One region of the Algiphilus aromaticivorans DG1253 genome, then DNA from elsewhere that is predicted to be linked to it. Evidence: riboswitches for the same ligand, from Rfam matches in the RefSeq annotation. Region 1 holds a riboswitch; the other holds the start of a gene.
The links. A riboswitch is a leader RNA that binds a small molecule or an ion and turns the genes downstream of it on or off. The one in region 1 is predicted to bind cobalamin.
Positions count from the first base shown of each region.

Region 2: another riboswitch for cobalamin. It lies ahead of U743_RS02040 (PepSY domain-containing protein); the one in region 1 lies ahead of U743_RS08920 (TonB-dependent receptor domain-containing protein).

Region 1 covers NZ_JPOG01000001.1:1,922,140-1,937,026, reverse strand. The annotation lists gene U743_RS08960 (replication-associated recombination protein A) at 1-274, shown strand, start outside; gene U743_RS08955 (fluoride efflux transporter FluC) at 271-645, shown strand; gene U743_RS08950 (fluoride efflux transporter FluC) at 675-1,058, shown strand; gene serS (serine--tRNA ligase) at 1,093-2,367, shown strand; gene U743_RS08940 (2'-5' RNA ligase family protein) at 2,430-3,080, shown strand; gene U743_RS08935 (ABC transporter ATP-binding protein) at 3,053-3,868, opposite strand; gene U743_RS08930 (FecCD family ABC transporter permease) at 3,880-4,854, opposite strand; gene U743_RS08925 (cobalamin-binding protein) at 4,851-5,774, opposite strand; cobalamin riboswitch at 5,900-6,136, shown strand; gene U743_RS08920 (TonB-dependent receptor domain-containing protein) at 6,266-8,128, shown strand; gene cobO (cob(I)yrinic acid a,c-diamide adenosyltransferase) at 8,138-8,755, shown strand; gene U743_RS08910 (cobyrinate a,c-diamide synthase) at 8,752-10,044, shown strand; gene bluB (5,6-dimethylbenzimidazole synthase) at 10,041-10,688, shown strand; gene U743_RS08900 (cobalamin-binding protein) at 10,685-11,491, shown strand; gene cbiB (adenosylcobinamide-phosphate synthase CbiB) at 11,504-12,430, shown strand; gene cobD (threonine-phosphate decarboxylase CobD) at 12,403-13,434, shown strand; gene U743_RS08885 (cobaltochelatase subunit CobN) at 13,440-14,887, shown strand, end outside.
Region 2 covers NZ_JPOG01000001.1:419,438-434,324, forward strand. The annotation lists gene U743_RS02030 (precorrin-2 dehydrogenase/sirohydrochlorin ferrochelatase family protein) at 64-402, opposite strand; gene U743_RS02035 (TonB-dependent receptor plug domain-containing protein) at 429-2,429, opposite strand; cobalamin riboswitch at 2,559-2,828, opposite strand; cobalamin riboswitch at 2,864-3,076, shown strand; gene U743_RS02040 (PepSY domain-containing protein) at 3,262-4,710, shown strand; gene U743_RS02045 (pyridoxine/pyridoxamine 5'-phosphate oxidase) at 4,722-5,321, opposite strand; gene U743_RS02050 (hypothetical protein) at 5,529-7,049, opposite strand; gene U743_RS02055 (GGDEF domain-containing protein) at 7,196-8,074, shown strand; gene U743_RS19220 (hypothetical protein) at 8,312-8,488, opposite strand; gene U743_RS02060 (hypothetical protein) at 8,596-9,141, shown strand; gene U743_RS02065 (heavy metal translocating P-type ATPase) at 9,148-11,613, opposite strand; gene U743_RS02070 (putative bifunctional diguanylate cyclase/phosphodiesterase) at 11,685-14,048, opposite strand; gene U743_RS02075 (flavin-containing monooxygenase) at 14,230-14,887, shown strand, end outside.

The DNA of each region.
Region 1 (14,887 bases):
CGCCTACAAGCGGGCTATGGCAGCCGTCGATGCGCACGGCAGCGCCGAGGTGCCGCTGCACATTCGCAACGCCCCCACCAAGCTCATGAAGGGTCTCGGCTACGGCAAAGGTTATCGCTACGACCACGACGAGGACGACGCGCACGCCGCCGGTCAGCAGTTCCTGCCGGACGCCCTGATGGGCGCGCGCTTCTACGAGCCCACCGAGCGCGGAATCGAGGCGCGTCTGAAGCAGCATCTGGAGAAGCTGCGCGGCAGCGGAAAGGGCGGATGAATGCGCTTGTGATGCTTGCGGTGCCGCTGGCCGCCGCCGCGGGTGGATTGCTGCGCTGGTTCATCGCCGGGCGGCTCGACACGCCGCAAGGCCTCCCGGTCGGCACTTGGCTCGTGAACCTCACCGGCAGCGCCGCCATCGGCGCGCTCGCCGGCGGATTCGCGCGCTGGCAGATCCCGCTCTACGGCGACGCCTGGCTGCTGGTTGCAGGGGCCGGACTGGGCAGCTTCACGACGGTCTCGGCCTTCGCGCTGCACACGGTCGTGCTCTTCGATCATCAGCTCAGGTCGGCGGCGATCTACGTCGCGGCTACCATGCTGCTCTGCCCGCTGGCGGCCATGGCCGGATTCCTGCTGGTCTTTACCCCGTGAGCCGGCCGGTACGCAGGACGGAGCTGGCCATGGCCGTCGCCGCCGGCAGCGCGCTGGGGGCGAGCCTGCGGCTCGCCGTATCCATGCTCACGCCCGCCGTGTGGCTGGGCACGCTGCTTGTCAATGTCGTAGGTGCCGCGCTCATGGGCTACGCCGCGCGTTACCTGCTGACGGCTCCGCGCCCCCGGCTGCAGGCCTTTTGGCTGCCGGGCTTCTGTGGCGGCTTCACGAGCCTGTCCAGCTTCAGCTGGGAATGGCTGCAGTTGGCGCATCGCATCGAGGCCGCGACCCCGAGCGGTGTGCTCTTGTTGCTCGCTGCGCTCGCCGGCGCGAGCGCAGCCTGGATCGGTGGCGCGGCGCTGGGGTGGTGGATCGCCGGGCGCCGTGCGGAGTCTGCGCGCGCGCACCGGTAGAATCGCGGCCTTCTGGTTCCGCCGATACCCCGCCATGATCGACCCCAAGCTGCTGCGCACGCAGACCGACACCATAGCCGCGCAGCTCGCTCGCCGCGGTTTCACGCTGGATGTGGCCGCTTTCCGCGAGCTGGAGGAACGCCGCAAGGCGCTGCAGACCGAGTCCGAGCAGCTGCAGCAACAGCGCAACACGCGTTCCAAGAGCATCGGCCAGGCGAAGGCGGCCGGTCAGGACATCGCGCCGCTGCTGGCCGAGGTCGAGGGCATGAAGCAGCAGATGGAAGCCAAAGGCGACGAGCTGGAGGCCGTGCAGGCCGAGATCGAGCAGCTGGCCATGGGGCTGCCGAATCCGCCGGCAGAGGACGTGCCGGACGGTGCCGACGAAGCCGACAACGTCGAGCTGCGCCGCTGGGGCGAGCCTAGAGCGGCCGAGGGCGCGCAGGATCACGTCGCGGTCGGCGAGGGCTTGGGCGGCCTGGACTTCGCGCAGGCTGCCAAGCTCACCGGCAGCCGTTTCAACGTCATGCACGGCGATGTCGCGCGACTGCACCGGGCGCTGGTGGCCTTCATGATGGATCTGCACAGCAGCGAGCACGGCTACGAGGAAGTGGCAGTGCCCTTCATCGTCAACGAGGACTCGTTGCGCGGTACCGGCAATCTGCCGAAGTTCGGCGAGGATCTGTTCCGGCTGGAGGGCGAGGCGCCCTGGTACCTGATTCCGACCGCCGAGGTGCCGGTGACGAATCTGCTGCGCGACGAGATTGTCGAGGCCGAATCGCTGCCGCGGCGCTGGGTGGCGCACACGCCCTGCTTCCGCGCCGAAGCGGGCGCGGCCGGGCGTGACACGCGCGGCATGATCCGCCAGCACCAGTTCGAGAAGGTCGAGCTGGTGCACGCCGTCAAGCCGGAGGATTCCGACGCGGCGCTGGAGATGCTTACCGGACATGCGGAAGCGGTGTTGCAGCGCCTCAATCTGCCCTATCGCGTCATCGTGCTGTGCACCGGCGACATGGGCTTTGCCGCGCGCAAGACCTACGACATCGAGGTCTGGCTGCCCTCGCAGGACACCTACCGCGAAATATCCTCCTGCTCGAACTGTGGCGACTTCCAGGCCCGGCGTATGCAGGCGCGCTGGCGCAACCCGGAGACGCGCAAGCCCGAGCTACTGCACACCCTCAACGGCTCGGCGCTGGCTATCGGCCGCGCTCTGGTGGCGATTCTCGAGAACTATCAACAGGCCGACGGCAGCGTCCTCGTGCCCGAGGTGCTGCAGCCCTACATGGGCGGTCGTGCGCGCATCGGCGGCTGAGCGGGAGGCAGGCCCGGATCGCACGAAGTGACGCGGATGCGCCTTCGGTACATCGCGGCGCGATGACGGTCGATATTCCGGCCAGGTGGGTCGGCAGCGCCATCGCCAGCGGTTGCACGCTGCCGCCGCCATCGCCGGCATCGCGCGCGCTCTGGCACGGCGGGCGCCGCCGTTACGCAGTCTGGCTCATCGAGGCCGATACCGCCGCGGTGCGCGCGCTGGCCGCTTCGGCGAGGAGGCGGCTGGCGCCCTGGCTGGGTCCGGCGCCGCTGCGCCAGCCGCACATCACGCTGTGCGCCTGCGGCTTTCCGGTACGAGACGCGCGCCGCGCTGACGACTTCGATGCGGCGCAGCGTCGCAGGCAGTGCGATGCGCTGGTCGATGCCGAACCTTCGGTGTTCTCCCTGCGCGTGGGCGGCATTGGCAGCTTCAACGGTTGCGCCTATCTGCGCGTCGACGACGCGGATGGCCGTTTGCAAAGGCTGTACGAGTTGCTCGCCGCCGCGATACCCGAAGCATCCTCGCAACGCTTTGTGCCGCACGTCACGCTGGGTTTCTATCGCGAGCGCTTCCCGCTGGCACGCATCGCAGAGGCCGCTGCCGATCTCGACGCCGAGGCACACCTTCCTGTAGCGGCGCTGACGCTGGCCAGCTATGACCCGCGGCGGCCCGATACGCCGCTGCGCTATTGGCTGCGTTGGCGGCTTACGTGATGCCCTGAGGCGGATGCCGGCGACGCCGCTCCCTGACGCGGCAGGAACACGGGCAGGCCGTCGACGGTGCCGGTGGCCAGTGGCTGGCTGTAGAGTCGCTCCAGCGCCGGGACCGAGAGCATCGTCGCCACCGGCCCCCAGCAGGCCGCGCCATCCGGGTAGAGCAGCAGTACATGGCTGCAGTAGCGCGCAGCCAGATTGATGTCGTGCGTGGCCATGACCGCGCAGCGACCGCGCGCGACTTCCCCGCCGACCAGTTCCAGCATGGCGATCTGATGGTGCAGGTCCAGATGATTTGTCGGCTCGTCGAGCAGCCAGAGGGTGGGATCCTGGGTGATGAGCGTGGCGAAGGCCAGGCGCTGGCGCTCGCCGCCGGAAAGCGTCTGCACGGAGCGTCCGCCCAGCTCCTTCATGTCCGTGCGGGCTAGCGCTGATTCGGCCGCGGCGTAGTCGTCCGGACCCTCCATCTCCCAGGCGCGCAGATGCGGATGGCGGCCCATCAGCGCGGTTTCCAGCACCGTTGCCGGGAAGCCGTCGTGATGATGCTGGAAGAGCACGCCGAGCCGGCGCGCGATGTCGCGGCGGGGCAGGGCCGTGATGGGGCGATTGCCGAGCAGCACGCGCCCGCCGCGTGCTGGGCGCAGCCCGGCCAGCGTCATCAGCAGCGTCGTCTTACCGGCCCCGTTGGGGCCGAGAATCGCCCAGCTCTGACCCGGCGCGAAGGCGCAGCGCAGCGCGTCACCGTCGGGGCGCTCGGGCACGTCCACGACCAGGTCCTCCAGCTGCATCAGCGACGCGGTCACGAGCTGGTGCTCCGATGCAGCAGCCAGAGGAAGATCGGCACGCCGAGCATGGCCGTGATGACGCCCACCGGCAGCTGCTCGGGCGCGATGATCGTGCGCGCCAGCGTGTCGGCCAGGACGAGCAGGGTGCCGCCGGCCAGCGCCGAGGCCGGCAGGATGATGCGCTGATCGAAGCCGATGACCAGCCGCAGCATGTGCGGGATGATCAGCCCGACGAAGCCGACACTGCCGGCGACCGTCACGGCCGTGGCGGTGATCAGCGCCGCCACCAGGTAGACGCCCCACTCCATGCGTCGCACCGCCAGTCCCAATGCAGCCGCCTGCTGCGGGCCGCGCGCAAGGATGTTCAGGCTGCGCCCGAAGGGCACGGCGGCGGCGACGACCAGCACCAGTATCGCCAGCGGCGCGATGGGACTGCGCGCATTGGCCATGTCGCCCATCAACCAGAAGAGCATGCCGGGCAGCTGCTGCGCCGGGCTGACGGCGAGCAGGAAGCTGATCAGCGCGCCCCAGCCGGCGGCGACGACGAAGCCGGTGAGCAGCAGCCGCGTCGGCGTCCAGCTGCCGGTGCCGTGGGCGGTGCCGAAGACGATGACGGTGGAGGCCAGCGCGCCGGCGAAGGCCGCGCCCGAGACCAGCGCCGTGCCCAGCCCGGCGAGCATGGCCAGCAGCGCCCCGGTGGCGGCGCCGCCGGACAGGCCGAGCACATAGGGATCGGCCAGCGGGTTGCGCAGCAGCACCTGCATCAGCGCCCCGGCCACCGCCAGCAGCCCCCCCACGGCAAAGGCCGACAGCGCCCGTGGCAGCCGCAGGTCGAGCAGCAGGGTGCGCTGCAGCGGTTCGCCTTCACCACTCATCACGGCCCAGATGGCAGCCGGCGGCACGGTGACGCTGCCCAGCGCAACGGCCACGGCGCAGGCTGCCAGTGCAACCGGCAGCAGCAGGAGCAGGGTGCGCAACGGATGGCTCACCGGGACGCGTCGGCCCGGCGTTGCCGACGCACGCTGTCGAGGTCTTCACAGAGCTGACGGGTGCCCTGCAGGACGCGCGGCGTGTGGCGCTGCAACAGCGACGGCGGGATGAAGAAGAGGTTTTCCTCGCGCACGGCCTGCAGCTCCGGCCACTCGCGCCAGGCCTCGAGCCAGTCCTGCCGGTCCTCGCCCATGCCGCCGGCGGCGATGGCCTCCGGGTCGGCCTTCAGGACCGATTCGCGGTCGATGCGCGGCACCAGACGTTCAAGATCGCCGAAGACGTTATCACCACCGCAGATACTGATCGCCTCGTTGATGAGATGTTCGTCATTGATTGTCATCAGCGGCCGTTCCCAGACTTGATAGAAAACCGTCACCGGAGCGGCGTCACGATAGCGCTCGGCCAGTGCGCGGCTTCCCTCGCGAAGCTCGGTGGCTGCCTCCTCGCCAGTGTCAGGGTGACCGGTGAGCTGGCCCAATCGCTCCAGCGTCGTGGCGATGCCCTCGAAGTCGCGCGGCTCGGAGATGTAGACGGTAAGCCCCAATTCGATCATGCGCTCGATCTGGGCGCGATCGTTGCCGCTGGCCCAGGCGACGACGAGATCCGGCTGCATCGCGACAATGCGCTCCATATCGGCGCGCTTGTAGCTGCCCACGCGCGGAATCTCGGCCGCGGCTTCGGGATGATCGCTGAAGCTGGTCGTGCCCACGACCTGCTCGCCGGCGCCGACGGAAAAGAGGTTCTCGGTCAGATGCGGCGCCAGGCTGACAACGCGCTGGGCGGGGGCCGTGAGAACGACTTCGCGTCCCTCGTCGTCGAGCACGCCGACCCGGTCCGCGGCGCCGTCCGCGAGACAGGGCGGTGCGGAAATAATCGCCGTAAAAGCGGTAAGTGGCGCCAAAATGCTTCGAATTTGCATCGAATATCCGTTATGTGCTCATCGGTCCGAATGCTCGGCAGAGCGGCTGATTCTTTTTCACCATAGCAACTTCGTCGGGCTGCACCGGCATCGCCGCGATTTGACGCCGGCTGGACAGGCCGCTTAGGCTTCGCCGCGTTCGAGGTGCCTTCGTCGTGATCGCGGCGAGGGTTGAACGGGAAGCCGGTGCGCGCTGTGACGTGATCCACGTCCGCGCAAGGCCGGCGCTGCCCCCGCAACGGTAAGCGAGCGGGTCCGGGCGAATGAGCCACTGTGCCGCACCGGCATGGGAAGGTGTCCGGATCCTGAGGCGAAAGCCTCCCCTCGTGAGCCCGGATACCGGCCCCGGACACTGGCGCGGCACAGCGGCGGGCTGGCTGCGGGCGGGCGGACGATTATTTGATTGATCGTCGCTGCGCCTGTCCTGAGCCCGACGCGTGTCGCTTGATGCGAACACGACGAGCGTGCGGGCGGCACGCCAGGGAGATTTCATGCTTTTCAATTCAGTAATCCATCGTTGGTGCATCGGTGGCGCGACCCTCTGCGCGGCAATCGCCGCGACCGGCACGCAGGCCGCCGAGGAACCGCTTCAGCTGGCCGTGACCGAGCTCGAGCCACATGTGATCACGGCGATCCGCGGCGAGAGCCAGCGGGTCGCCGACGGCCTGGCGGCCACCTCGGTTATCACCCGCGCCGACCTCGAGCGCCGGCAGGTCAAGAGTGTGCAGGAGGCGCTGCGCGGCCTGCCGGGCCTCAGCATCACGAACAACGGCGGACCGGGCAAGAACACATCGGTCTTCATGCGCGGCACCAATGCCGATCATCTGCTGGTGCTGGTCGACGGCGTCGAGGTCGGCTCGGCAACGGCAGGTCAGGCGGCCTTCCAGAACCTGCCGGTGCAGCAGATCGAGCGCATCGAGGTCGTGCGCGGGCCGCAGTCAGGCCTCTACGGATCGGACGCCATCGGTGGCGTCATCCAGATATTCACGCGGGGCGGCCCGGACGAGGGTCGGCGCAGCTATTTCGAGCTCGGCGGCGGCAGCTTCGATACCTACGAGGCCGCTGCGGGCGTGTCGGACGCCGGCGAGCACGGCTGGTTCAGCCTGAACGCGGATGTCTTCGATACCGGTGGCATCGATTCACGGACGCTCTTCGAGCCAGACGATGACGGTTACCGCAATCTGTCGGTTTCCGGTCGGGGCGGCCTCGATCTTGGTGCCTTCGGTGAGCTGCGCATCAACGGGTTGCACGCCGACGGTGAGAGCGAGTTCGACGGCAATCCCGAGTTCGACAGCGTCAATGAGACGGAAACGGTGCAGCAGGTCGTTGGCGCTTCCTGGCGGGTGCGTCCTGTTGAGGCTGTGGCGCTGACCCTCGACGCCGGGCGCTCGGAGGATCGTTCGCGCAACTTCCGCAACGGCGATTTCCGGACGCGCTTCGACACCAGCCGCAATGATTTCAGCCTGCAGGCCGATACGGATGTCGCCGAGCAGCGGCTGAGCGTGGGTGTCGATCATCTCGACGAGCGCGTCGATTCCACCACCCAGTACGACGAGACCCGGCGCGAGATCACGGGCGTCTTCGCCCAGCTGCTGGGCGAGTTGGGGGCGCTGGACTATCGTCTGGCCGGGCGCAGCGACGATTACGAAGCCTTCGGCAGCCATGAAACTGGCAATGTTGCCCTGGGTTGGCAGCCGGTCGATCGCCTGCGGCTTCGGGCCAGCTACGGCACGGCATTCCGTGCCCCCAGCTTCAATGAGCTCTTCTTTCCGGGCTTCGGCAATCCGGACGTCCAGCCCGAGGAATCCCAAAGCACCGAGATCGGTGCCGAGTGGGCGGTGGCGAGCTGGTCGCTGCGACTGGCCGCCTTCGAGACGCGCATCGACGATCTGATCGACACCGTTCAGGGCCCGGACGACAATTTCCTGCCGCTGAATGTTGCCGAGGCGCGCATCCGCGGCGCCGAGCTCAGCGCCGAGGTCGATGTCGCGGACTGGCAGCTGTCGGCGGCCTACACCTACCAGGAGCCGGAGAATCGCGGCGACGGCGCCAACGCCGGCAACCGCCTGCGCCGACGCCCGGATCAGATCCTGCAGCTTGACGCGGACCGCAGTTTCGGGCCGCTCGATGCGGGTCTGGGCATCTACGCCGAGGGCCGGCGCTACGAAGACGCGGCCAACAGCAACCGGCTGCCCGGCTACGTGCTGGTCGATGCGCGGCTGGGCTATCAGCTGTCCGCGGCCTGGCAGGTGCAGGGCCGCGTCGCCAATCTGCTGGATACCGACTACGAGACCGTGCCCACTTATCGCCAACCAGGGCGCGCCTTCTACGTGACACTGCGCTACGCGCTCTAGGGAGAGGCCATGAGCCAGAAGGATGACGAGGAAGCTCGCAACGCCCGCCACCGCGAGCGCATGCAGCGCCGCAAGGAAGTGGTCGACGGGCGCATCGCCAAGGCCCAGGACGAGCGGGGCGTGCTGCTCGTGCACAGCGGCAACGGCAAGGGCAAATCCTCCTCGGCCTTCGGCATGGTGGCGCGCGCCCTCGGTCACGGCATGCAGGTGGGGGTGGTCCAGTTCATCAAGGGCAAGTTCTCCACCGGCGAAGAGGCCTTCTTCCGGCGCTTCGAGGAAGTGCGCTACCACGTCATGGGCGAGGGTTACACCTGGGAGACGCAGGACCGCGAGCGCGACATCCAGGCGGCACGCGCCGCCTGGGAAGTCGCGCTGGAGATGCTGCGCGACGCCGACATCGCACTGGTGGTGCTCGACGAGCTGAATATCGCGCTCAAGCACCGCTATCTGGAGATCGATGAGGTCGTCACCGCGCTTGAGCAGCGCCCGCCGATGCAGCACGTCGTCGTCACTGGTCGGGGCGCACGCGAGGAGCTGATCGCCATCGCCGATACCGTTACCGAGATGCGCGACGTCAAGCACGCCTTCCGCAGTGGCATCAAGGCGCAGCAGGGAGTCGAGCTGTGAGCGAGCGCCAGTGCCCGGCGCTGCTGATCGGCGCGCCGGCCTCCGGGCAGGGCAAGACCACGGTGACCGCGGCCATCGCGCGCTGGCACGCCAGCCGCGGTCGTCGCGTGCGCGTCTTCAAGGCCGGGCCGGATTTCCTTGACCCGATGATCCTGGAGCGCGCCAGCGGCGCGCCAGTGGATACCCTCGACCTCTGGCTGGTCGGCGAGCAGGCCTGCCGGCAGCGGCTCCATGACGCGGCCGGCGAGGCCGACCTGATTCTGGTCGAGGGCGTCATGGGCCTCTTCGACGGCAAGCCCTCCAGCGCGGACCTGGCTTCGCGGATGGGTATCCCCGTGCTGGCCTCGATCAATGCGGCAGCCATGGCGCAGACCTTCGGTGCGGTGGCGCTGGGCATGCGCGATCTGCGGCCGGAGCTGCGCGTGGTCGGCGCCTTCGCCAACCAGGTGGGCAGCGAACGCCACGCCGGCATGCTTTCCGCGTTCCTGCCGCCGGATCTGCCGCTGCTGGGCTGGCTGCCGCACGCGCGCGATGCGGCATTGCCGAGCCGGCATCTGGGCCTCTTCATGGCCGACGAACTCGCCGATCTCGACGCCCGGCTCGACGCGGCCGCCGGCTCGCTGCAGTGGTGCGCAGACGCCTTGCCGGAGCCGGTGCGCTTCTCGGCCCCGGATGCCGCAAGCCCGCCCGAGCCGCTGCTCGCCGGCCGACGCATCGCTGTCGCGCGCGACGCGGCCTTCGCCTTCCTCTATCCGGCCAATCTGGGTCTGCTGGAAGCCATGGGCGCGGAGCTGCGCTATTTCTCGCCGGTTGCCGGCGAGCCGCTGCCGGAGTGCGATGCGGTTTGGCTGCCCGGCGGCTATCCGGAGCTGCATCTGCAGGCGCTGTCGACCAACGACGCGCTACGCGCCGACCTGGTTGCGCACGTCGACGCCGGCAAGCCGATGCTGGCCGAGTGCGGCGGCATGCTGGCGCTGCTGGGGGCGCTGGCAGACAAGGAGGGCAATGCCGCGCCGATGTGGGGCTTGCTGGAAGGCAGCGCGCGCCTGCAAGCGCGCTTTGCCGGCCTCGGTCCGCAGGAGGCCGAGTTGCCGGAAGGGTTGCTTCGCGCACACACCTACCACCACGCCCGCATGGACACCGGCATGACGCCGCTGGTCATGGCGCGCTGCCCCAACGACAGCCCGACCAGCGAAGCCGTCTATCGGCGCAAGCGGCTGACGGCAAGCTTCCTGCACTTCTACTTCCCGTCGAATCCCGAGGCCGCCGCCGGGCTCTTCCTGCCGTGAGCGATTTCGATTCTTCGGCGCGCGAAGCGATCTACCGGGTCATCGGCGCGCGCCGCGACATGCGGAATTTCACGCCTGATCCGGTCGATCCCGGAGTGCTGCGGCGCCTGCTCGAGGCAGCGCATGCCGGCCCGAGCGTCGGCTATATGCAGCCCTGGCGCTTCATCCGTGTTACCGATGCGGCGCTGCGCGGGCGCATTCACGCACACGTCGCCGAAGAGCAGGAGCGCACCGCCGACGCCTGCGGCGAGCGGGCGCGGGAAGTGCAGCGCCTCAAGCTCGAAGGCATTCGCGACTGCGGCGAGCTGCTGGTGGTCGCGCTCTGCGACCAGCGCGAGCGCTACGTGCTCGGGCGCCGCACCATGCCGGAGATGGATCTCTGCTCGGCGGCTTGCGCCATCCAGAATCTCTGGTTGGCCGCCCGGGCCGAAGGGATCGGCCTTGGCTGGGTCTCGCTCTTCGAGCCGGCGACCCTGGCCGGCATGATGGGCATGCCGGCCGATGCCCAGCCGATCGCGATTCTCTGTGTTGGCCATGTGCCGGCCTTCTACGAGCGGCCGATGCTGGAGGCGGAAGGCTGGGACGAGCGGCGCGATCTGGACGCGCTCGTCTTCGAGAACAGTTGGGAGGCTGCGGCGTCGTGAGCCCGTATCCGGAGCGCATCGTCTGCCTGACCGAAGAGACCACCGAGACGCTCTACCGACTCGGCGAGGAGGACCGCATCGTCGGCATCTCCGGCTTCACGGTGCGGCCCGAGCGCGCGCGCAAGGAAAAGCCCAAGGTCTCGGCCTTCACCAGCGCCAAGATCGACCGGATCCTCGAACTGGAGCCGGATCTGGTGCTCGGCTTCTCCGACCTGCAGGCCGATATCGCCGCTGAGCTCATCCGAAAGGGTATCGATGTCCACGTCTTCAACCACCGCACGGTGGCCGGCATCTTTCGCATGATGCGCACCGTCGGTGCGCTGGCGGGCGCACTCGAACGCGCCGAGGCGCTGTGCGCGGAGCTGTCGGTGCACGTCGAGGCCGTGCGCACCGCCGGAGCCGGCTTCGAGCGTCGTCCGCGGGTCTACTTCGAGGAATGGAACGACCCGCTGATCACCGGCATCGGCTGGGTGTCGGAACTGATCGGCATCGCCGGCGGCGAAGATCTCTTCGCCGACATGGCCGTCGAGCCGCTGGGGCGGCATCGCATCATCGGCGATGCACACGAGGTCATCGACCGTCAGCCCGAGATCATCATCGGCTCCTGGTGCGGCAAGCGCTTCGACGCCGAGGGCGTGCGTGCGCGCGACGGCTGGGCGGCCCTGCCGGCCGTGCGCGACGGTTTCGTCGAAGAAATCAAGTCGCCGTTGATCCTGCAGCCCGGCCCGGCGGCGCTCACCGATGGCCTCGACGCGCTGCACGATGTTGTGCAGCGCTGGCAGGCGGCGCTGCGGGGAAGTTGAGCCATGTCGGTGCTGCTGCCATTCATCGTCGTGCTCGCAGCTCTGCTGCTCGACCGGGTGTTCGGCGAGCCGCGGCACGCGCATCCGCTGGTCGCTTTCGGACGGTTGGCGACAGCGGTAGAGGCGCGGCTTCACGCCGACAGCGTGATGGTGGGCGGGCTGGCCATGTTGCTTGTCGTGCTGCCCTTCGTCGGGCTGGCCTGGGCTGCGGCCATCTGGCTGCCGTGGCCGGCAGTGATCGCGTTGGAGGTTCTCGGCCTGTACGCGGCCATCGGCCTGAGGAGCCTGTCCGAGCACGCCCGTGCCGTGGCCGCGCCGCTGGCAGTCGGCGACTTGCCGGCTGCGCGCGCGGCGGTGGGCCGGATGGTCAGCCGCGATACACGGGCGCTGGACGGCGAGGGTGTGGCGACGGCCGCCACCGAGTCGGTGCTGGAGAACGGCGCCGACGCGGTCACGGCCAGCATTTTCTGGTATCTGCTCGCCGGGCTTCCCGGCGTGGTTGGACACCGTCTGGTCAACACGCTGGATGCGATGTGGGGCTATCGCAGCCCGCGTTATGCGCGCTTCGGCTGCGCCGCCGCGAGGCTGGACGACGTGCTGAACTGGGTGCCGGCGCGGCTGACCGCGCTCGGCTATGCGCTGGCCGGACGCACTGCGGTCGCGCTGCGCTGCTGGTGTACTCAGGCACGGACCTGGGAAAGCCCGAATGCGGGGCCCGTGATGGCTGCCGGCGCCGGCGCGCTGGGGCTTCATCTGGGCGGGCCGGCGCCCTACGCCGAAGGCCTGCGTCAGCGGCCGCTCCTGGGCGAGGGCATGCCACCCACGGCCGACAGCATCACGGCCGCGCTGGGGCTGCTCCATCGCAGCATCCTGGTCTGGCTGGTGGGTATCGCGATTGCGGGAGGCGGGCTATGGGCCTGGCGCACGGCGGTCGCCTGAATCGGGCGGCGGCGGCCTACGGGATCGCCGTCGATCAATGGCTGGATCTGTCCACCGGCATCAATCCACGCTCGTGGCCGGTGCCCGGGATCCCGGAAGCCGTCTGGCAACGGCTGCCGGAGGCCGACGACGGGCTGGACGCCATCGCCCGTGAGTGGGCGGGGGCGCCTGCTGCGGCCGGCTGCGTGGCGCTACCCGGCAGCCAGGCCGCCATCCAGCTGCTGCCGCGGCTGCGCGCGCCGGGCCGCGTCGGCGTGTCGGCGCCCGGGTACGCCGAGCACGCGCACTGGTGGCGCGCGGCCGGCCACGAGGTCGTGGCTCTGGCGCACGACGCCGCGGAGGATGCGCTCGACGAGCTCGATGCACTGGTTTGGATCCACCCCAACAATCCCACCGGGCTGTGTCTGTCGCGGCAGACGCTATGCGAATGGCATCGGCGGCTGGCGCGGCGCGGTGGCTGGCTGGTGCTGGACGAGGCCTTTGTCGATCCGACCCCGGAGGCGAGTCTGGTGGTCGATACCGGTCCCGACGGGCTGATCGTGCTGCGCTCCACCGGCAAGTTCTTCGGTCTCGCCGGGCTGCGCGGCGGCTTCTGCTTCGGACCGCCGGCCTTGTGTGACGAGCTGGAAGCGCAGCTCGGGCCTTGGGCCGTCAGCCACCCGGCACGCTGGGTGCTGGCCCGTGCCCTGGCCGATCGCGACTGGCAACACGCCACGCGCGAGGCGCTGGCCGCTCAGGCCGCCGCGCTGGATGCCGTGCTGCAACGGCACGGGTTGATTGTGGCCGGTGGCACCGCGCTCTTCCGCTACTGCCCGCATCCGCAAGCCGCGGCGATCCAGGACCGGCTCGCCCGGCAGGGCATCCTCTCGCGCACCTTCGAGGAACCGCCGGCGCTGCGCTTCGGCTTGCCCCCAGATGCGGCAGGTCTGCAGCGCCTGGACGCCGCACTCGATCGTCTCAAAGCGCATCAACCGCAGATTACGCAGATGCACGCAGATTCATGAAGAACATGACTTTCAATCTTTCCAATCTGAGAAATCTGCGGTTCCCCCTTCGCTTGCTCTTGGCGTTGCTCTTCGCCCCGTGTGCAGCGCAGGCGGCAACCATTGCCGGCATCGTCTCCGAGCGCTCCGCGGCGGAGATGGCCGCCGGGGCCGAGCTCTTTGTCGAACAGCATCCGGAGCACGAAGTGCGGCTGCGCACGCCGGAGCAGCTCGCGGGCATGAGCGATGCCGAAGTGGCCGCGCTCTGGCGCGAGGCCGATGCGGTGGTCATGGCCGCGGTCTTCGGTGATCAGGTCGGGCGCATCCAGCGGTTGTTCCGCGAGGCGCCGCCGGGGCGCGATGTGCCGGTGCTCGCCACCAATAGCGATCGCGACATCACGCGCCTGTCGCGGCTCGATGGTGAGCGGCTCCTCGCCGGATTCAGCGGCGCGGATATCGACGCGCTCACCCAGAACCCGGAAGCCGGTGCCGACCCGCTGGTACATCTGCGCGCACAGCAGGAAGCCTTCCCGGAGCACGCCGCCTGGCTGGAAGGCCGCGCCTTCTATCGCGGCCGCAGCCCCGAACATATCGAGGGGCTCATGCGCTGGCTGCTGGCGCGTGCCGGCCACGACATTGCCGTGCCCGAGGTCACCCCCCGGCCACTGCTGCGCTACTACCGCGACGGCCGTGCGCACGCCGATGCCGCGGACCTGGATCTTGCTGACGGCCCGGCGGTGGCGCTGCTCGACCTGGACTCCGGCGACCGGCCCGGCGACCGCGAACTGCTGGACGCGGCCTGCGACGCGCTGGAGACGCGCGGGTTGCAGTGCTTCGGCGTGCTGGCGCGCTGGGGCGGGGCGAGCGTGGAGGCCGTCGAGACGCTGGCAGAGCGCGCGGCGCCGGCAGCGTTGAGCGCGGTCGTCAGCCTGCAGGATTTCACCGTGGGCGGTGGCGAGGGCCGGCGCGCGGTGACCAAGGCCTTGAAAGCCCTGGATGTACCGGTCATCAAGGGCATGCGCCTCGCCGATCGCAGCGAGGCCGAGTGGCGTCTGTCTGCGCAGGGCGTGCCGGCCGATGCCGTGCACTACAAACTGGCGATGCCGGAGCTGCAGGGCATGATCGCCCCCATCGTGCTGGCCGTGGCGCGACCGTCGGAAACCGACCCGGTCACCGGCGTGCGCCTGCGCCTGACGCGGCCGGTGGCCGAGCGCGTGGACATGATGGCCGAGCGCCTGCAGCGCTGGCAGAGGCTGCGCACGCGCGACAACGCCGACAAGCGCGTCGCGCTGGTTTACTACAACCATCCGCCCGGCCGGCAGAACATCGGCGCCGACAAGCTGAATGTGCCGGAATCGCTGCTGGAGATCCTGCGCGCCCTCCAGGTGGCCGGCTACGACACCGGCGAACTGCCCAAGGATGGCGATGCGCTGCTGTCGATGATTCAGGACCGCGGCGTCTACTTGCCCGAGCA
Region 2 (14,887 bases), 1.5 Mb from region 1:
GAGCACAGCCCGCCCCTGCCTCGGAGATGCGTTGCTTCCGCTGCGAGCGTGCCGGCATAGCGGTCATGCGGCGCGCACGTGGTCGTCCTTGCCATCTTCCCTTGCCTGCGGATCGGCGTCGAAGCGATGCACGGCGATGCCGCGGACCGCGGCCGCCAGGCAGACCGCCTTGTCGATCACCGGGTCACCCGTATCGGCGAAGGCCATTGCCATGCCGCGCAGCTGTGCTGGTGAAAAGGTGGTCGCGTGATGCGCGATCGCGCCCTCGCTCAGCCGGGCGCGCAGCTCGGGATGCAGCCGCGGCGCGACCGTCGTGACACGCGCGCCGTGCGCAAGCGCATGGCGCACGGTTCTCAGCGCGCGGCGCCCACCGCCAACTACGAGGCAGTCGCGGCCGGCCATATCCAGCGATGCAATCAGCGGTGCCGTCACAGCAAGCGGTAGCGGTAGCGCAGCTGGATGTTGCGCGGCATGCCGAGGTTGTCCACGCGATAGGGCGTGTCATCGACGTCGCGCTCGGCGCTCGTGATACCGCTGGCGTAGGTGGCGTCCAGCGCGTTCTCCAGCCGCAGCTGGAAGCGGTGCGGGCTACCTGCTGTGGGCTGCCAGTAGGTGCTGAGGTCGACGATCTCGTGGTTGCCGTAGCGCTGCCGGCCGAGGCCGTCGGGTAGCGTGTCGTTGGTGCGGCCGACATGCACCGCCGCCAGCGTCCAGCCCCAGCGGCCGCCGGCATGGTCGCGACCGAGGCTGGCCTTGGCGAAGAAGCGCGGAATGCCGTCGATCTGCTCGCTGCTGCCGCGTTCGCGGGCGCGTGCCACCGTCGCGCCCAGATGGCCGCGCCAACCGCTGCCGGTGCTCCAGCGGCCGACGATGTCCGCGCCCTGGCTGCGTACGCGCTCGTCGGTGTTGACGAAGGTGGAGCGGCCGCTCTCGTCCGGTACCGAGGCGATCAGATCCTCGATGCGCCGATGGAAGGCCATCAGCTCCCAGCTCAGGTAGGCGCCGGCCAGAGCGGCGCTGCCGCCGTAGCCGAGCTCGAAGTTCAGGCTCTGCTCGCCGTCGAGGTTCTCGTTGCCGCGGGTATGGTCCGGGTCGCGGGCGTAGAGCTGGTAGGCGTCCGGCAGGCGGAAGGCGCTGCCGGCCTTGGCGCGCAGATAGTGGCCGCCGCCAAGCGCGTGACGCGCGGTGGCGTCCCAGATGGTGTTGCTGCCGCCGAGGTCCGCACGGCTATGGCGCGCGCCGACGGCCAGCGCGGTATGCGGCAGCAGCGCCAGCCGTGGCCGGAACTGCAGGAAGGCGGCGTAGACGGTCTCGCTCTGGGTGCTGATGTTGACCACCGCGTCCTGGCCGGAATAGCGCTGGCCGTCGACGCCGAAGACCCACTCGCTGCCGCCGTTGAAGCGGTAGCGCCCCATGACGTTGAGACCGTAGTCATCGAAGCCCCAGGGGTCGCGGTCGTTGACGACTTCCAGGCGGTCGGGATCCTCGGTGGTATACAGCCGCGTGTACTCGGTGTCCCAGCGGTGCCAGTAGGCCTTGAGGAAATAGCTGAAGCCGTTGTCGAAGCGGTGATCCCAGTTCAGCGTGGCGAGTTGCTGGTCGCGGTCGTTGATGGTGCTGAAATTGTCCGTCGGGCGCGCGAAATCCAGCGCGGCTTCGGTGCGCACATAGCTGCCCGTCAGCCGCGCGTTATCGCCGAAACTGCGCTGGGCGCGGCCGGCCAGGCTGGTGACTTCGTAGCCGCGCTCGCGGCCGCGCTCGGCGCTGGACTCCAGATGCGCGTCACGATAGGGCTGGTAGCCGTCGCCGCGGGCGTGACTGCCGGAAAGCACGAAGCGGCTGTTGCCGGCGGCATCGGCCACCCAGCCCTCGAGCTGCTGCTCGCCGAGATCGCCGGCGCCCAGCGCCAGCTCGCCCTCGGCGGCTTCGGCGAATTCGCGTGTGACGATATTGACCACGCCGGCCACTGCCTGCGTGCCGTAGAACAGGCTCTGCCCGCCCTTCAGGATCTCGATGCGCTCGACCATGTTGGTGCTGAGCGTGTCGAGCGGCGAGGTGCCGGCGAAGAGCCGGTTGTTGACGCGCACGCCGTCGATCAGGAAAAGCACATCGGCGTTGCGCGAGCCCTGCAGCGAGATGTCGGCGTAATCGAAGCGCCCGTGCTTGGGCGCCAGATGCAGGCCCGGCGCCAGCATCTGCAGCGCCTGCGCGATGTCGACCGCGCCGGAGGCGCTGATGCGCTCGCGCTCGACGATTTCGACGCGGTTGCCGTAGTCGGCGAGCTCCTCGGAGAGCTGTCGTTCGGCCGGCTCGCCGCGCACTTCCACGGCCTCCAGCTGCTCGACGTGGTCGGCGGCCCAGGTTGCGGTTGCGAAAGCGCCCAGTAGCGCGCCCGCTGCCACGGCGCGCATTCCCTTGCGGTACTGCATGTCGGTCCCCTTCGCCGTGCTCACCCGCACGGCGCTGTGCTGAATGACACGCGTGCGGGGACAGGGACGGGACCGGCGCCGTCGCGGACGACGATGGCCGGAACCGGCCCGTCGTCGCCCACCGCGACGCGTGGCTCGATGCACCGGGCCGGTCTACGGGCTGATGCGTGACGATGCTTGTCGAGCATCGTCTCGGCGGACCGCCTTCCCATGCCGCGAGGGCACAGTGGCGTAGTGGTCCGCCGAAGCAGGGGCCGCGAAGAACGCGGAACCTGCTGCGCAATCACCGTTGCGGGGGCAGCGTCGGCATGCGGCGCCAGATGGCGCCGGGCACCGACTTCCCGTTTAACCCGCCGCGCGAGCGATCGCGCGGCGGGCACCTGGTGCAAGGCGACGGAGGCTAGCAGCGAGGGATGCGCGCGGCAACTGCGCTACCATCCTGCTTCGCGCTAGGTGCCTGCCGCTGCATGCGGCAGGTGAAACGGGAAGCCGGTTGAATTCCGGCGCTGCCCCCGCAACGGTGATGGAGCGCGGAGCAAGCTCGAAGCCACTGTGCCCTCGCGGCATGGGAAGGCGCTTGCTCCCTGAAGAGATTCGACCCTCTTCCGCTCCCGAGCCCGGAGACCGGCCTGGCGTCCGCCGGCGTCGCGCAATGCGCGGCGCCATCCGCTTTTCGCTTAGCCATGCGGGCGGCGTGGCACAAGGAGCAGGCCATGGGCATACCGCCCCGGGCGTCGGCGTGCGCCATCGTCGCCGTGCATGCGGTGCCGGAACGCCGGCCGCTACGCGCATCTCTGGATGCAACGCTTCGAGCGCAGTGCAGGAGCAGGCCATGAGCCCCAAGCGCCTGCTCTTCCTGGGCCATCGCTGGCTCGGCGTGCTGCTCAGCCTATTCTTCGTGCTCTGGTTCTTCTCGGGCATGGTGATGCTCTACGTCGGCTATCCGTCCACCGAGCACGACCGACGGATTGCCGGGCAGCCGCCGCTGCAGGCAGCGCACTGCTGTGACGCCGCGTTGCCCGCCATCACTCCCGACGAGCGTCCGCGCCTGCGCATGCTGGACGGCCGGTTGTGGATCGGCCGCGACGGGCAGTGGCGGGGTGCCGCCACCGGCGAGACGATGGCGTCTCTGGATGCCGAGGCCGTGCGCGCGATGCTGGGGCGGCGTAGCGACGTCGCTGCCGGGGCGATCCACCGCCTGCAGCGAATCGACGACGATCAATGGACCGTCTCCGGCCGCTACGACCCGCACCGGCCGCTGTATCGGGTCGCGCTGGAGGGTGGGCGCTGGCTGCATGTCTCCGGCACCACCGGCGAGCTGCTGCTGGACACCACCCGCGCCGAGCGTGCCTGGAACTGGGTGGGGGCGGTGAGTCACTGGCTCTATTTCACGGCGCTGCGGCGCCATCCCGGCGCCTGGAGCGAACTCGTCATCTGGCTGTCAGTGGCCGGTTGTGCGATGGCACTGGCTGGCCTCTGGGGCGGGTTGAAGCAGTGGCGCTGGCGGCGTCGCAAGCGGGGCAAATCGCCCATTCCCTATCGCGGTGCCGCCTTCTGGCATCACGCCGGCGGGCTCGTCTTCGGCGGGCTGATCTTCAGCTTCATTCTCAGCGGGCTCTTCTCGATGAATCCCTGGGGACTCTTCGATTTGCACGGCGTCAGCGCGCAGGAGCACGCTGCACTCGTCGGCGACGCGCCGCCACTACCCCCGGAGATCCTCGCCGACGGTCTGCGTGACACGTTGCTTCGCACCGGCGGCTTCCAGCCGCGTGAGGCCGAGGCCTTCGCCTTCGGTGGTCGCTGGTGGTTGCGCCTGCGCGATGGCGAAGAAACGCGTCTGGCACCCGTTGCCGGTGGGCCGCTGCGCGAGACGCTGCCGCGCGACGAAGTTGCGGCCGCGGCCGATCGCCTGGCGATGTCGGCGCCCGAGCGCGACCGCGCCTGGCTGCGGCAGGCCGATCGCTACTACTACAGCAGCCGGGGCGAGCGCGTCTTCCCGGTGCTGCGGCTGCGTCTCGACGACGCCGAGCAGCGCTGGTTCTACCTCGATCCGGGCAGCGGGCGCATCGCGCTGAAGGCGGACCGCGCGCGTCGTGCCTATCGCTGGTGGTTCAACGGGCTGCATTCCCTGGATTTTCCCTGGCTGATCCACAACCGTCCGCTCTGGGATGTTGTCGTCATCGGGGTCAGTCTCGGCGGGCTGCTGGTGGCGGCCACCGGCGTGCTGGTGGGCTGGCGCCGCCTGCGCACGGCACTGTTGCGGCCGCGGCAGCGCTCCTAGGCTCGCTCCGCTCAGGGCTGTTGTTGGTGGCGCTGCCACTTTCCGGATGCGTCGCGGCGGTAGTCGACACGCGCGCGCAGTCGGTGCCATCCACTTGGCCAGAATCCGATGCGGTCCGGCTCGAGGCGGTAGGCGCGCCAAGCATCGGGGCGCGGCACGCGCTGCTGGTCGAACTCCTGCTTGTAGCCGCGCAGCCGCTCCTTGACGGCCTCGCCTTCAGCTTTGGAGTTGCCCTTCTCGGACATCCAGGCGCCGAGCTGCGCTTCGCGCGGTCGCTTCGCCCAGTAGCGGTCCGATGCCTCGGTATCGAGCAGCACGACCTTGCCCTCGACCACGGCCTGTTCCTGCATGCCGGGCCAGTAGAAGCAGAGTGCGGCGCGCGGATTGGCCTGCATCTGTTGGCCCTTGCCGCTGCTGCTGCTCGCGAAGAAGAGCAGGCCGCTTTCCTCGGTGCGGGCCACCGCGATGATGCGCACCGAGGGCCGCGCCTGGGCGTCCGCGGTGGCCAGCGAAGCGGCGGTGGGATCGCGCTCGCCCATGCTGTAGGCCTGGTCGATAAGGTGCCGCAGATGCGCTATGGCTTCGCGGTAGTGGTGGTCGCTGGCGGTCATGGTGGTTCGGGGCGCGGGCGGAGTACGGGGAGCCCATTGATTATGATGCTTGGTCGTTTGCGCACAAGGGCAGCAGCCCGTGTTCCTTCCGCGGTTTGCCGCGACTTTGCTTTGGTGGCGTCGATTCAGCGCCGCATGTACTCGCTCATCACGGCTTTCTCCGGACCGACCCGCCGGCGCTCGCCGTGGTGCGCGACCGCTGCCGCTTCATGGCAGTCGATCCGGCGCGTCGGGAGATGCATCGATGCCGCGCAGCCAATCCGTGATGCCCTCGATGGCGGCGACGCGAAGGTAGCGCTTGTCGTTGGCCGGAATCGTCAGCCAGGGCGCCTGCGGGCAGTGCGTCCGTTGCAACATTTCCCGGATAGCGGGTCGGTAGGCATCTCGCCGGGCGTGATTGCGCCAGTCTGCCTCGCTGAGCTTGTACTGCTTACGCGGGTCGGTGGCGCGGGCCTGTAGCCGCGCCAACTGCTCGTCGGCGTCGATCTCCAGCCAGAGCTTGATGAGATCGATGCCGCTCTCCACCAGCTCGGCCTCGAAGCCGCGGATCTCGCGGTAGGCGCGTTGCCAGGCAGGCGCTGGCAGCAGATCCTCGGCGCGCTCGACCAGGACCCGCCCGTACCAGGAGCGATCGAGTACCAGTAGCTGGCCCGGAGGCGGCAGCTCGCGCCAGAAGCGCCATAGCCAGTGCTGGTGCGCCTCGGTGGCATCCGGTTCTCCGATCGGAACGATGCGGCGATCCCGGGCATCGACGCCGTGCACGAGTCGCCGGATTGTGCCGCCCTTGCCGCCGGCATCCCAGCCCTCGAAGACGATGATGGTGGGGCGCCCGGCGCGGGCGCGCTCCTGCATGTGGTGCGCGAAGGCTTCCTGCGCCGCGTGCAGGCGTTGCTTGTAGTCGGTTCTGCGCAGCCGCAGCGGTGCACTCCCGCTCAGCTCTGGTCGTGCCCCGCGGGGCTTGGCCAGCCGCGCTGTCGGTGGCCGGTGAGGCTGCGGCAGGCGCCGGGTGAGCGCGTTGGCCAGGGCCTCGGCGACGATGATGCTGCGTGCTCCGGCAGCACTGCCGTCCAGCACCTGCCAGCGCGCACGGGGGGTGTCGGTGACGGCGAGCAGGCGCTCGGAATGGGCGACAAAGTCGTCGTATTCGGCCAGGTTGCGCCACTGGTCGGGGCTCGCGCGCCAGGCTGAGAGCGGGTCTGCACGCAGCGCATCGAGTCGCTGGCGCTGGGTGTCTGCATCCAGATGCAGCCAGAATTTCAGGACAAGGGCGCCGTCATCGACCAGCCGACGCTCGAAGCGGCGGATCCGGGCCAGCCGGTGCCGGAAGCGCACGTCGTCGTCGCTGCCGTGCACGCGCGCCAGCAGCGGCGCCGAATACCAGCCCGAGCGCACCAGACCGATGCGTCCGCGTGGCGGCAGATCGCGCCAGTAGCGCGCCATCGCCGGGCCGCTATCCGGCTCGTTCTCGGCGTAGGCGAGGATGTCCAGATGACGCGGGTCCATCCAGTGGCCGAGGTGATTGATGCTCTCGTGTTTGCCACCACCGTCGACGCCGGCGAGCACCAACAGCACCGGGAATGCCCCGCGCGCGGCGAGTAGGCGTTGCAGCCGCGGCAGGGATTCGCGCAGCGCGTTGCGCCGTTGGTGGTAGACCGTGTCGGCCAGCTCGGGCAGTGCCGGCGGCGGCAGGTAGGGGCGTTGATGGGGGCCGGAAGCAGCGTGTGCCATGGCCGCAGCCTAACGCAGGCTGCTTGCTCCTCCGCGGGCACGCGACTTTCCGTATGTCGGTTCGCTGCTGCCGGCCGTTCCGGAGGTCTCCCCCACGTCGCGTCGAAAGGATTCTCCTGCACGTCTTACTCGCCGCCGAGACGACCGTGCTCCCACTATCATCGCGTCCGACCGAGGCTGCGGCCCCGGCACCCATCGATCTGCTCGACTCGGCAGTGGCGCTGACTCGGGAGAAGGAGCGGGCGGCGCTGCGTTCCAGCCTGTTGCGCACGCTCTCGGAGATGCTGCCCATCAGCGAGTTGCGGATGCAGGATGTTGCTGCGGCGACACAGGAGGAAGCCGGCGAAGGTTGGTACATGCTGCCGCTGGCGGGGGTGGAACGCGAAGGACGCGTGCTGGCCGTACAACTCGCCGAGCCGCGCGATGGTGACGAGCGCATCCTGCAGAGCTTCTTGCGGCTCTACGAGAATTTTCTCGCTGTCATCGACGAATCCGAGCGCGACCAGCTCACCGGAATGCTCAACCGCCGCGCCTTCGACCTGCGGCTGGGTGCCGTCACATCGGGTCTGTCCGGCCCTCTGCCTTCCGGGCAGGCTTGGCTGGCGCTGCTCGATATTGATCATTTCAAGCGCATCAACGACGGCTACGGCCATCTCTTCGGCGACGAGGTGTTGGTGTTGCTGGCGCGCTTGCTGCGAGCCCATTTCGGCGTGCGCGAGGGTGTATACCGCTACGGTGGCGAGGAGTTCGCACTCGTGCTCGCTGGCGAGACGGCGGAGGCCGTGCAGCGGCGCCTGGACGGCTTCCGGGCGGTGGTTGCCGAACAGCGTTTCCCCGGTGTGGGGAATGTCACCCTCAGTGCGGGCTTCTGCGCGATCGCGCGCGGCGTGGCGCCGCCGCTGTTGGTGGAGTATGCCGACCGCGCGCTCTACGCCGCCAAAGACGGTGGGCGCGATCGCGTGGTTGCCTATGAGAGCCTGCCCGAAGCGCGCCAACGGCGCTCTGGCGATATCGAATTGTTCTGAGAGCGCAGAGCACCTGCGGGGGCGAAGTGACTGCGGGCGCGTGCCTCAGGTATGCACTGAACGCCTCGCGAGCCAGCAGCCAATGCCCGCCAACAGCGGCGGAGGCTAGGCGAGCAGCGTTGCGCCCGCGCCCGCGGCCAGCAGTTCGCGCCGGCGCTAGGAACGTTTCAGCGGGGAAGCGGAAGACCAGTGGCGCATGTCCAGTGACCGCGAAGGCCGGTGCGATCTCGCGCCACGTCAGTCCTGCCGCGGCGTGTCTTCGGTGTCGGCTTCGGTTCCTGGCTCGGCGTTGTCGGGGCCGCCTTCGCCGCCCTCAGTCTGCCGTGCTTCCTTCTTCTGCCGCTTTTCTTCCTTCTTGCGGTTCTTCTTCAGCTCGCGCTGGCGTTTCTCGAACGAGTAGTTTGGCCGTGCCATGGTGGCTCCGTTGCTTGAGACGCCCAGTGTAGTGGGGATGTCGCTTCGCTGCCGGCGGCGGAGGGCCTTACTGGCTTAGGCTTGTCGCCCTTGCCTCTGAGCCTGTCATGGACCTGCTGCTACCGCTGATGCTGTCGATTGCCGCGGCCTTCTGCTGGCTGCTCGCTGTGGGCGAGGGTCGCGACGGAGCCGATGGCGGCCTGCGGCTGCGCGGCGGCGGGCGCCGCTATCGCTACTCCCCGCTGCGCGCCGTGACGCCGGCGCTGCTCGGCGCCGCGGCCCTGAGCTTCGGCTTCGAGGCCGCGCGCGCCAGCGGCGCATTGCTGGTTGCCGCTCTGGCCACCGTCGTCGGTCTGGCCGCGTTCGGCGTGGCGCTGGCGCGCTACCGCGCCAGCGTCGACTATCTGCCGGGGCAGGGCCTGCGCATCAGCGGCTGGTCCGGCCGGCGCGAGATCGCCTTTGACGCCATCCATTCCGCCGCCTTCATTCCCGGCGGCGGCTGGCGGCCGGACAACTACCGGGCGCGCCTGCGTCTGCAGCTCGATGGCGGGCGCGTAATCACGCTGAACGAACAGCTGCGCGGTTTCACCGATCTGGTCCAGCGTGTCGCTGATGAGTCTCCCGAGGGAATTCTGGAGACGCGAGCGCGTTGAGCCTGATCACTCGGCGGGCAGTCGTCGCAGCCGGATGGAGTTGCCGATCACCGACAGCGAGCTGGCAGTCATGGCGACGACGCCGATCATCGGGTGCAGCAGGCCCAGAGCGGCGATGGGAATGGCCGCCAGGTTGTAGCCCGAGGCCCACCACAGGTTCTGCACGATCTTGTCGAAGGTTGCGCGCGACAGCTTGATGGCCTCGACGACCTTGCCCAGCTCGCCGCGCACCAGCGTGACGTCGGCGGCCTCGATTGCCACATCCGCGCCGGCACCGATAGCGATGCCGATATTCGCCTGCTTCAATGCCGGCGCGTCGTTGATGCCGTCGCCCACCATGGCAACGCGCTGACCGAAGCGCTCCTGCAGTGCGCGGATGGCGGCAACCTTGCCTTCCGGCAGCACGCCGGCCTGGACCTCGTCGATGCCGACCTCGGCGGCCACGGCCTTTGCTGCGCGCTCGTTGTCGCCGGTGATCATCACCACGCGCAGGCCCATGGCATGCATGGCCTTGATGGCGTCGGCCGAGTCCGGCTTGAGGCTGTCGGCGCAGGCGACGATGCCGATGGCCTTGCCGTCGGCGGCCACCAGCACGGCCGTGCGGCCGGCTTCTTCCAGCCGCTTCAGCTCGGATTCCAGAGCGCCGGTATCGATCCCGGACTCGCCCAGTAGTCGGGCGTTGCCGATGAGGATGTCCCGGTTGTCGACGCGGCCGCGCACGCCGCGGGCGGTTACCGACGCGAAGTCGCCGACCTCGGCGATCTCCAGATCGCGTCCGCGCGCGCCATCGACCACTGCGCGTGCCAGCGGATGCTCGGAGGCATTCTCCACGGCCGCGGCCAGGCGCAGCACCTCGTTCTCTTCAAAGCCCTCGGCAGCCACGACATCGGTGAGCACCGGCTGGCCGCGCGTGATGGTGCCGGTCTTGTCGAGCACCACCACGGCGATGTCCTTCATGGTCTGGATAGCCTCGCCGGAGCGGATGAGCACGCCGCGCTCGGCCCCCATGCCGGAGCCCACCATCAGCGCGGTGGGCGTAGCCAGGCCCAGCGCGCAAGGGCAGGCGATGACCAGCACCGCCACCGCCGCGAGAATGGCCGCCACCGGCGTGGCCACGCCCGGGTCCACCCACGGCAGGAAGGTCGCGCCCCATTCGAGCACCGGCCGCAGATTGTCAGCAAACAGCAGCCAGAGCAGAAAGCTGGCTGCGGCAATGGCGATGACGATCGGCACGAAGCGCGCCGTGACGCGGTCGGCGAACTCCTGGATGGGCACCTTCGAGCCCTGCGCTTCGTCGACCAGGCGGATGATCTGCGACAGGAAAGTGTCGGCGCCGACGCGCGTGGCGCGAACGCGCAGGCGACCCTCGCTGTTGACGGTCGCGCCCAGCACTTCGTCGCCGGGGCCTTTCTCGACCGGAACGGATTCGCCGGTGGCGATGGACTCGTCGACGTGGCTGCCGCCGTCGATCACTTCGCCGTCGGTGGGAATCTTCTCGCCCGGGCGGATGACCATGACATCGCCTACCGCCAGCTCATTGATCGGTACCTCGACTTCGGCGCCGTCGCGCTCGACGCGCGCCGTCTTGGCGCCCAGGGTGAGCAGCCGCTTGATGGCCTGCGAGGCATTGCCCTTGACGCGCGCCTCCAGATAGCGACCGAGCAGGTGGAAGGTCATGATCGTGGATGCCATCTCGATGAAGGAGGTCATCGGATAGACGAAGCCGACCAGGCCGATCAGATAGGGCGGCAGGCTGCCCAGCGAGATCAGTACATCCATGTTGAAGCCGCCGCTGGCCATCGATCGGAATGCCGAGCGGTGCGTCGCCCAGCCCCCAAAGAGAAAGACCACCGGCAGGGCCAGCAGCGCGACGATGGCCAGATAGCCCGGGATCGGAGCCCAGAACATATGCGGCATCATCAGGCTCATGATGAGCGCGGTGGGCACGCCGGCGATCCACAGCCGCTTCTTCGCCTGCGCCAGATAGGCTTCCTCGATTTCGGCGCGCGCATCCTCGCGGCCTTCGCCCTGGCGCGTCTCGGCCACGTCGTAGCCGGCGGCCTCGACGGCTGAACGCAGCGCCTCGGCGCTCGCGCGGCCCTTCACCGTGGCGGTGTGGCTGGCGACGTTGGTATCGACCGCCGTCACGCCGTCGACGCGCCGCAGCGCCGTGGCGACGATGCCGGCGCAGTGGTCCGAGCCCATGCCGGGCACGACCAGCTTCACCGCGGCGTCGCCGCCGTCATCGACGGCGGCGACATCGTAGCCGGCGCCTTCGACGATGCCGCGCAGCTTGCCGGCGTCGAGTTGAGCGCCGTCGTAGCGCACCTCGACGCGGTGCGCCGCCGTGTTGGTCTGCACACTGGCCACGCCGGTGGCGCGTTCCAGTGCGCTGCGCACGATGCCGGCGCAATGGTCCGAGCCCATGCCCGGGACGGTGAGCGTGGCGGTCTGCTGCGAGTCGGCGGTCATGGTGAAGCTCCTGTTGCGCTGCCGGTCTGCCGGCTGAGTCACCAGCCTAAGCCCTGTAGCCTGCTACAGAGTCAAGTCTTGCTGTCCGTGACGGATTGATCGGCCAGCCAGCGAGCGAAATCCTCAGGCGCCACGCCCGGCAGCAGCAGGAAGCCCTGCATGGCGTCGCAGCCGAGTTCGCGCAGGCTGTCGCGCTGCGCCTCGTTCTCGACACCTTCGGCGATAGTCTGCAGATCCAGGATGCGCGCCAGCGCGATGATGGCGCGCACGATCTCCAGCGATGCCTCGTCCTCGGGCAGGCGCGCAACGAAGTCGCGGTCGAGCTTGAGGAAGTCGAGCGGCAGGCGCTGCAGCTGGGTCAGCGAGGAATAGCCGGTGCCGAAATCGTCCAGCGACAAGGTGATTCCAGTCGCGCGCAGTTTCTCCAGCGCGGGTATCGCAATGTCCGGGTGCTGCATCACGGCCGATTCGGTCAGCTCCAGGCAGAGACGCGAAGCCGGCATGCCGCTGCGCGTGATCGCATCGCAAACGAAATCGGGCAGGCTCTCGTCCACCTGCAGCGCCGAAAGGTTGACGCTGACGCGGAAGCCTTCGGGTAGAGGCCTCTCCGCCTGCAGCCGTCGGATCGCATCCGCTGCCTTGCGCAGCATGGCCTCGGCGAGCGCGCCGGCCATGCCGCGTGCTTCGGCCATGGGCGCGAAGGCCGCCGGGGAGATCCACTGCCCGTCGTGGCGCCAGCGGGCCAGAGCCTCGGCGCCCAGTACGCGCCCGTCGTCGAGCGCGACGATCGGCTGCAGAAAGCAGTCGATATCGTCGTCCTCCAACGCCGTGCGCAGCGCCTCCTCCAGCGCCAGCTCCTGTGCGCTGACCCGGCTATAGGCTGCCTTGTAACGGATGCAGCAGGCGCCGCCGGTCGTGCGCGCGCGTGTCAGCGCCGTTTCGGCATGCGCCTGCAACTCGGCAGTGTCCTCGCCATCCTCGGGCCAGACGGCCGCACCGGCACTGAAGGTGAGGCGCAGGTTGCGCGCCTGCACGCTGATCGGTTGCGCCAACGCGCGTTCGACCTGCTGCAGCCAGGAGGTAACAGCGGTGTCGTCGGGTAGCGGCGGGCTCAGGATGGCGAAGCTGTCTCCGTAGGCGCGGCTGGCGGCGCCGCCCGTGGAGCAGAGTCGTTGCAGACGCGCGCCGCATTCGGCGAGCACCATGTCGCCGGCGCTGGTGCCGAAAGTCTCGTTGATGGGCTGGAAGCGGTCCAGGTCCAGGGCCATCAGCACACGCTGCAGGCCGGGCGCGGTGGCCAGCTCGGCATCGGCAAGGTCCCGGAAATGCGCGGCGTTGGGCAGCCCGGTGACGGGGTCGAAATGGGTCAGGAGTCGCAGGCGTTCGCGTGTGTCGGCTTCGCTGCTGACGTCGTTGAGGATGATCAGGAAGCCGGCGTGGCTGCCCGCGCTGCTGTGCACGACCGATACGCGCAGCGACCACAGGCAGCGCGCGCCGTCGGCGTCGCGGCCGCGGAAGTCACCGGCCCAGTAGCTGCGGTGGCGCGCCGCCCGCAGCGCCTCGTCCAGCAGCCGCTCCTCCCCGAGCCCGAGCAGCGTTCCGTCGAAGCGCCGTCCCTCGATCTGCTCGCTGCTGGCTTGAAGTAGCCGCGCTGCGGTGCTGTTGGCGCGCAGGATGCGGCCGCTGTTGGTGAGTACGAGGATGCCCTCGCGCGCATTGTCGAACAGCGAGGTCAGCAGGCTGCCGAGCTCGGTGCTGCGGTGCTCGGCGGTGACATCCCAGACGATTCCCAGCCAGTAGTTGCGGCCATCCGCGTCCTGCTCGCGCCGTGCGCGCGTGCGCAGCCAGCGCCAGTCGCCGTCGCGGTGGCGGACGCGGAAGCCGAGCTCGATTTCGCTCAGCTGATCGCTGCGGGCTTTGCCCGACAGCTGCTCCATGCGCAGGCGATCGTCGGGGTGTACCAGGGCGATCCAGCCCTTGAGATCGTGCGGGGCTTCGTCGGCTTGGCGGCCCGCCAGGGCCTTGAGCTCGGGGGACGGCTGCATGCGGCCCTGCTCGAGCGCCTGCTCGCGGCCGCTCGCCTCGTAGATCCAGGTGGCGGCGCCGGTGCCCTGCAGCGCCATGCGCAGGCGCTCGGTGCTGGCTTCCGCGTCCTTGCGCAGCCGCGCCTCGCGCCGCAGCGTGCTCCGCAATAGAAAGTAGAGCGCCAGGCTGGTAATTGCGACGAATAGCAGCCCCTTGAGGCTGTGTTGCCACCAAGACGTGGCGGGTGCAAACAGATATTCGGAGAGCAGGAAGTCACCCGCGCTGATCCACGCCAGTGCCAGCAGCACGTAGACCCCGCTGGCTCGTACAGCCTGTCTCTCGGGGCTTGGCGGCTGCGATGCCTCGCCCGGTGCGCTAAGGCGACGGATCAGCGGACGCGGGCTCTGCATGCAGCGATCTCCTCCTGTCGTGCTCCGAGGATGCGCGGTGTACCGCTGCTGCGCAACGCTTGCCATGTCGGCGCGAGGGACGGCAGTGTTGTCGCGACAGGAGGTGGCTCGGCTTGCACTCGGCGCCCGGTGGGTCCAGATTCTCGATATCAAGCGTGCGCACAACGAGGAGGAGCGCAGCATGTCGCAGCATTACGACGTACTAATCATTGGCGCCGGCCTTTCGGGCATCGGCGCCGCCTGCCACCTGGCCATGGAGTGCCCGGACAAGCAGGTGGGCATTCTGGAGCGCCGCAAGGCCATCGGCGGCACCTGGGATCTTTTCCGTTATCCCGGCATCCGTTCGGATTCCGACATGTTCAGCTTCGGCTTCAAGTTCCGTCCCTGGAACGAGCTGAAAGTACTGGCCGACGGGCCGTCGATTCGTAACTACGTGGGCGATACCGCGCGCGAGTACGGCGTCGAGGAGAAGATCCGCTTCGGCGTCAAGACGACGTCGGCGGAGTGGTCCAGCAGCCAGAGGCGCTGGGTGGTGATCGCCACCGACGAGGACAGCGGCGAGGAGCAGCGCTTTACCTCCGATTTCCTGATCGGCGCCACCGGCTACTACAACTACGATCAGGGCTATCTGCCCGAATTCCCCGGTGCTGAGCGTTTCCAGGGTCAGCAGATCCACCCGCAGCACTGGCCGGAGGATCTGGACTACAGCGGCAAGCGCGTGGTGGTCATCGGCAGCGGCGCCACTGCCGTGACGCTGGTGCCGGCCATGATCGACAAGGCCGCGCACGTCACCATGCTGCAGCGCTCGCCGAGCTACATCTTCTCGGTGCCGGCCTACG